DNA from 2 places in the Sphingomonas sp. G-3-2-10 genome. Region 2 is predicted to be linked to the other one. Evidence: riboswitches for the same ligand, from Rfam matches in the RefSeq annotation. Region 2 holds a riboswitch; the other holds the start of a gene.
The links. Region 2 has a riboswitch for cobalamin ahead of HHL13_RS11930 (TonB-dependent receptor). Riboswitches for the same ligand answer to the same signal wherever they lie in the genome.

Region 1 (3,405 bases), 1.7 Mb from region 2:
TCAGCGTGTCGAGGCGCTTGCCGACCGCCTGCTTCCAGCCGGGCATCGCGGCGATATAGGCCTGTACCGGGCCATCGCCCTCGCCCTTCGCGATCTGGGGATTGCCGCCCGAAAGCAGCTTCGGCGCATCGCTCATCCCGCGCGCGCCCGGCGCCACTTCGCGGCGTGCGGCAGCACGAACAGATACAGGCCGGTGACGAGCAACAGGATCAGCGGCACCAGCGCGAACAGGCCCAGCCATGCAGGTGGCTGTCCGCTCCCCTGCCCCATCGCGACGATGTAGGCGATCACGCCAAGGGTGAAGGCGATCGACGTCCAGCGATGGAATTGCCGGATCCACTTGCTCATCGAATCTCTCCTCAATCGATCCGCGCCAGCAGCGCTTCGAGCTTGTTCAGGAAGCGCGGCCAGCCGGCCTTGGCGCCATGATAGGCCTGAAGCTGATCGGGGCGGAATCCGGTCTGCTCCATGCGCAGCGTCGCGCCCGTATCGGTCGGTGTCAGCGTCCAGGTGACCACGCTTTCGAGACCGAGGCCGTCCCACGTGTAGGACAACGACCGGCCGGTTTCGATCTCCAGAACCCGGCAATGGACTTCGCCCCATTCGGCGCTGAAGCTGAAACGATGGTCGAGCACCGGGCTGAACTCGCTTTCCATCAGCCATTCCGCGATCAGATGCGGCTGGGTCAGCGCGCGCCAGATGCGCTCGGCCGGGAAAGGCAGATCGCGCTCGACGGTGACCGTGCGGGTTTCGACGGCGGCGTTCATTGGTCCATCCTCTTCAGCAAGTCTTCCAGCGCATCGAACCGCCCTTCCCAGAAACCGGTCATGCGGGCAGTCCAGTCGGTCAGCGGCGCCAGCGCCTCGAGCTGCGCACTATAATGGGTCTGCCGCCCAGCCTGACGATCACGCACCAGCCCGGCCTGTTTCAGCACCCCGAGATGCTTCGACACCGCGGGCTGCGACACGCCCGATTGCGCGGTGAGCGCCCCCACGGTCCGCTCGCCCTCGCGGCACAGCCGCTCGAACAGCGCCCGCCGGGTCGGATCGGCGAGCGTTCGGAACAGCGTGTCGGAATCGGTCTGTATCTGCATTCGATAACTCACGGGTTATGGATATTCCCATAACCACGGAGTTATACGTGGGTCAACTCCGCATCCCGGGAACCTTCATATAAAGAATTCTTTATATCATGCTTGACGGCGGAGCGGACAGCTGTGATGCTTAGAAGGTCGAGGTTCTCCGTGCGGTTCGCCACACGGAGCTAAGACGGGAAGCCGGTGCGATGCCGGCGCTGCCCCCGCAACTGTAAGCGGCGAGCGGCGGCCATAAAGTGTCACTGGCGGAGCGATCCGCCGGGAAGGCCAGGCCGACGTGACGACCCGCGAGCCAGGAGACCTGCCTCCGACGCGATAACGTCCACCGGCGGGGTGTCCGGTCTGGCCGCTCGTATGCCGCGGCCGGGCCATGCCTGTCGTGCGCCTGCCTGTGACCGGTCCGCTGCCCCGCCTTTCATCGGGGTATGAAGACAATGACCGTCACCGTTGCCACGCTCGGCTTTCCGCGCATCGGCCCACGCCGCGAACTGAAGTTCGCACTCGAAAACCACTGGTCGGGCAAATCGTCCGAAGCCGAATTGCTCGAAGCCGCCGCCGGGCTGCGCACCGCCGCATGGGCGCGGCAAAAGGCGCTGGGCGCCGACTGGCTGCCGTCGAACGATTTCTCGCTGTACGACCATGTGCTCGACACCAGCGTGATGCTGGGCGCGATCCCCGACCGCTATGGCGCGGCCGACGGCGAAGCAAGCCTCGCCACCTATTTCGCGATGGCACGTGGCACGACCGGCGGGTCGAATGAAAGCTGCGCGCACGGCCACAGCCTGACCGCGTGCGAGATGACCAAATGGTTCGACACCAACTATCACTATATGGTGCCCGAGCTGGCCGCGGGTCAGAAGCTCGCGCTCAACCGCCTGAAGATCGTGGACGAATATCGCGAGGCCAAGGCGCAGGGGTTCGAAACGCGCCCGGTGCTGCTCGGCCCGGTCACCTGGCTGAGCCTCGCCAAAGGCCGCGACGTCGATCCGTTCGACTTCCTCGATGAAGTCCTCGCGCTCTACACCGTGATCCTCGGCCATCTGGGACAGGCCGGCGCCGAATGGGTCCAGATCGACGAGCCGGTGCTGGCACTCGATCTCGACGACAAGCAACGCAAGGCACTGACCCGCGCTTATGCCAAGCTCACCCGCTGCGGCGTGAAGCTGATGCTCGCCACCTATTTCGGGGCGTTGCAGGACAATCTCGGTTTCGCGGCAGCGTTGCCGGTGGCCGGGCTGCACGTCGATCTGATCCGCGCACCCGAACAGCTCGATCCGCTGCTCAAGGTTGCGCCGAAGTCGCTGCTGCTCTCGCTCGGCGTGATCGATGGCCGCAATGTGTGGCGCGCCGACCTGGAAGCGATCCTCGACCGGATCGAGCCGATCGCGGCGACGCGAGACCTGGTCCTCGCCCCATCCTGCTCGCTGCTCCATGTGCCGGTCGATCTCGCGCTGGAGAGCAAGCTCGACGCCGAAGTGAAGCAATGGCTGGCCTTCGCGGTGCAGAAGATCGACGAACTGGCGACGCTGAAGCGCGCGCTCAACGAAGGGCGCGCCGCGGTCGCTCAGGAACTGGCCGCGTCAAGCCATGCGGCGAAGACCCGCAAATCCTCGATCCGCATTCATGACGCGCTGGTTGCCAGCCGCGTCGCCAGCGCCTCGCCCGCGATGCGCAACCGGCGTTCGGACTATCCGGTTCGCGCGCAGGCGCAGGCGGATCTGCTCAAGCTGCCGCTGTTCCCAACCACCACGATCGGATCGTTCCCGCAGACCGCCGAGGTGCGCAACGCGCGCGCAGAGCATAATCGCGGCAATCTCGACGCGGCATCCTATTACCGTTTCCTCCAGGAAGAGACCAAGCGCGCGATCGCCTGGCAGGAGGAAGTCGGGCTCGACATGCTCGTTCATGGCGAGTTCGAGCGGAACGACATGGTGCAATATTTCGGCGAGCAGCTTTCGGGCTTCGCCTTCACCGTGAACGGCTGGGTCCAGTCCTATGGCTCGCGCTGCGTCCGTCCGCCGATCCTCTATGGCGATGTGTCGCGCCCGGTAGCGATGACGGTCGAATGGTGGCGCTATGCCCAGAGCCTGACCAATTTGCCGGTCAAGGGGATGCTCACCGGCCCGGTGACGATCCTGAACTGGTCGTTCGTCCGCGACGATCAGCCGCGATCGGTCAGCTGCCAGCAGATCGCCCTCGCCATTCGCGATGAAGTCCTCGATCTCGAAACCGCCGGTTGCGAAGCGATCCAGATCGACGAAGCCGCGCTGCGCGAGGGTCTGCCGCTGCGCCGGGGCGACTGGCAGCAT
Region 2 (3,405 bases):
GCGGTCGCCGCATCGATCCGCCGCGCGGACAGGCAGAGATAGGCGGCGCGGTGCCGCCCGATGGCGCGGGGAATCGTCGCGGTGCCGCCCGCGCCGGGGATCAACCCCATTCTCAGTTCGGGCAACTGGAAGAAGGCGTCGGGCCGGGCGATGCGGCGCGCGGCCGCCGCCGGGATTTCGATCCCCGAGCCGATACAGGCGCCGTGGAGCACCGCTTCGGCGCGCGAGCCGAGCTCGGCGATCAGCCGCGCGTTCGACCGGGCGGTGCGGATGGCGTGCGCAAGGGCAAGGTCGCTGGCGGTGCCGAACTCGGCCAGATCGCCGCCCGTCGAGAAACAGGCGCCAGCGCCCCGCAGTTGCAGATCGGGTTGGCTCGGATCGTCAAGGGCTGCAGCCAGCGCCTCGAACAGCGCGTCGCGCATGCCGGCGCAGATGGGGTTGCGCGTGGACGGCCGGGACAGCGTGATCGTCACGCGCCGATCCTCGCGCGCGATCTGGAGGAAGGGCTCTCCGGTATCGGGTGCCTTCCGGCCGTCGGCTGGTCGCGCGCTCAGCCAGGCGCGGAACTCGCCGCCGCCCAGCAGCGTGGAATAAGCGAAGGATTCGATCACGAGCGCATCGCCGATCGGAAGCGCGCCGGTGGTTCGCAGGACGCGGATCAGGCTGGCTGAGGCGATCGGCGCGGCGGTTGCGATCGCACGCATGGCTTCGATCCGCTGCTCAAGGCGTGATTGCGGAACCGGAACCCACGGCGCGGGCGCGCCGGTCGAGGCTGTCAGCAGGACATCGAAATGACCGGCATCGACCGGTGGCAAGGTTCCAGCGAAATCGATCCCTGCGACGATGGCCTGCGTGCTGACCGAAAGGGTCGCGGCGTCGCTTGCGGCCGAGGGGCGGGACAGGTCGAGCAGCACGAAGGCGTGATCGCCCAGCGGCGAGAAGGCTTCGGCCTCGAGGTGATCGGGTGGCCGGTGCATGGATTCGTTCGCACGCGTCGCCACCGGTCTGCCGTCTCCGTTACGGGCGTGATCCTCACGCCGCTGATACCTTGGCGACCGTAGCATAGCGCCCGGCAGCTTGCCCGTATCGTTAGGAGGAAGCGCCCCGGCGATCCATCGCCGCTTTCTCCGTGCCGTTGCGAAGTGAGCGGCACGGATTTTTCTGCACTTGCGAAGGCGGTATCGCTGCCGCTAAACGCCGCCGCGTGATTGGTGTCCCCTGCGAAGGGGATGAAAAGGGAACCCGGTTCGAATCCGGGGCTGCCCCCGCAACTGTAACCGGAGAGCCGGCGCGTCAAAGTCCACTGGGAAATATCCCGGGAAGGCGGCGCGCCAGCGATGACCCGGGAGCCAGGAGACCTGCCAGTCGCAGTCGATTCCTTTGCGCGGGCGGGGTGCACCGGGCGAACGGGGGGAGAAACCCCTGTGTGAGCGACACCGTAACGGGGTCGCCGCGCGTCATTCGCGAGACGGCCCGCAAAAGGGGTGTCATGTGATGACCAACTTCAAGATCCTGCTGTTCGCCGGCGCGGCGATGCTGCCCGCCATTCCCGCATTCGCTCAGGCCGAAGAGAAGGACGACATCGTCGTGCTCGGCGCCGGTGTCGAGCAGGCCAGCGACGAGAGCGGCCGTGCGATCACCACGATCGACCGCGCTGAGCTGGAGACGCGCCAGACGACGGTCGTCTCCGATCTGCTGGCGACTCTCCCCGGCGTGGGCGTGACTCGCAACGGCGGCATCGGCACCATCTCGACGGTTCGTATCCGCGGCGCGGAAGGCGAGCAGACGCTCGTCCTCATCGATGGCGTGCGCGTCAACGATCCCTCCTCGCCCGGCGGTGCGTTCGATTTCGCCAACCTGCTGGCCGGTCCGGTCGATCGCGTCGAAGTGCTGCGCGGCCCGAATTCGGTCGCATGGGGCAGCCAAGCGGTCGGCGGCGTCGTCAACATCGTTACTGCGCAGACCCGCGAAGGCTTCGGCGCTCGCGCCAATGCCGAATATGGCTCGCTGAACCAGATCTCGCTGAACGGCGGTATCTCGGGCGGCAACGAGACGTTCGAAGCGGCGATCACCGGCGGCTATTTCGACACAGACGGCATCTCGGCCGCTGCCAACGGCATCGAGGCCGACGGCTATCGCCAATATGGCGCGACCGGCAAGCTGAAGATCAACTTCGCGCCAGGTTTCGCGTTCGACGTCCGCGGCTATTTCTCGGACAGCCGTGCCGACCTCGATGGCTTCCCGGCGCCGAACTACACGCTGGCCGACACGCCCGAATATTCGACCAGCAAGGAAGTCTATGGCTATGCCGGCCTGACCGCCGATCTGCTCGACGGACGCTTCCACAACAGCCTGAACGTCACAATCGCCGATATCGATCGCGACAATTACGATCCGACCTTCGGCAGCGCACCGTCCTTCTTCGGACGCGGTAATAGCGAGCGCTATGCCTATCAGGGCGATTTCCGTGTGATCGATCAGGTCCGCCTCGTGTTCGGCGCGGAACAGGAAGACAGCAGCTTTACCGATGGCGGCCCGAAGTACGAGCAGGGCATCACCAGCTTCTATGGCGAAGCGATCGTTTCCCCGATCGAGCAGGTCACGCTGACCGCCGGCCTGCGCAACGACGATCATTCGGGCTTTGGCAGCCACACCAGCTTCGGCGCCAGCGCCGCGGTTCGCCCGTTCGAAGGCACGGTGCTGCGCGCAAGCTATGGCGAAGGCTTCAAGGCGCCGACGCTGTACCAGCGCTTCAGCTTCTACGGCACGTCGGGCCTTCAGCCCGAAACCGCGAAGAGCTATGAATTCGGCGCGCAGCAGACGCTGGGTCCGGTGACGATCGGCGCGACCTGGTTCCACCGCGATACAGTGAACCAGATCGATTTCGATCTGGGCACCTTCACCTATCAGAACATCGCGAAGACTCGCGGCGAGGGCATCGAACTCGAACTGATGGCGAAGCCGGTCGCCGGCCTCACTCTGCGCGGCGCATTCACGCATCTCGATGCGGAAAACCGCTCGCCGGGCGCGAACCTCGGCAAGGACCTTGCCCGCCGCCCGAAGGATTCGGGCAGCTTCTCGGCCGACTACAAGTTCGATTTCGGGCTCAGCCTGGGCGGCACCGTGCTGGTCGTGGGCGAGAGTTTCGACAATCTGGCGAATACCGTTCGTCTCGACGGCTATGCCCTGGTCGGCCTGCGTGCGGAATTTCCGGTTACCGATCAGGTCGTGCTTTATGGCCGCGTGGATAACGTCTTCGACGAAACGTATCAGACGGTCGCCGGTTACGGCACCTATGGGCGCACGGCCTATGCCGGCGTACGGCTGAAGCTCGACTGATGGCCCTTCCGTTCACCACGAACGGATTCTGCTGGAGCGCCGCCGCGCTGCTGCTTTTCGCATTGA

Region 1: it holds a riboswitch for cobalamin, as region 2 does, so the genes downstream of both, metE (5-methyltetrahydropteroyltriglutamate--homocysteine S-methyltransferase) here and HHL13_RS11930 (TonB-dependent receptor) in region 2, are expected to answer to the same signal.

The regions. Positions count from the first base shown of each region.
Region 1 covers NZ_JABBFY010000001.1:660,890-664,294, reverse strand. Annotated here, with positions in the region: gene HHL13_RS03360 (DUF1801 domain-containing protein) at 1-136, opposite strand, end outside; gene HHL13_RS22435 (hypothetical protein) at 133-348, opposite strand; gene HHL13_RS03350 (SRPBCC domain-containing protein) at 360-767, opposite strand; gene HHL13_RS03345 (metalloregulator ArsR/SmtB family transcription factor) at 764-1,093, opposite strand; cobalamin riboswitch at 1,218-1,420, shown strand; gene metE (5-methyltetrahydropteroyltriglutamate--homocysteine S-methyltransferase) at 1,531-3,405, shown strand, end outside.
Region 2 covers NZ_JABBFY010000001.1:2,368,489-2,371,893, reverse strand. Annotated here, with positions in the region: gene HHL13_RS22730 (enoyl-CoA hydratase/isomerase family protein) at 1-1,001, opposite strand, end outside; cobalamin riboswitch at 1,193-1,381, shown strand; gene HHL13_RS11930 (TonB-dependent receptor) at 1,495-3,339, shown strand; gene HHL13_RS11925 (ABC transporter substrate-binding protein) at 3,339-3,405, shown strand, end outside.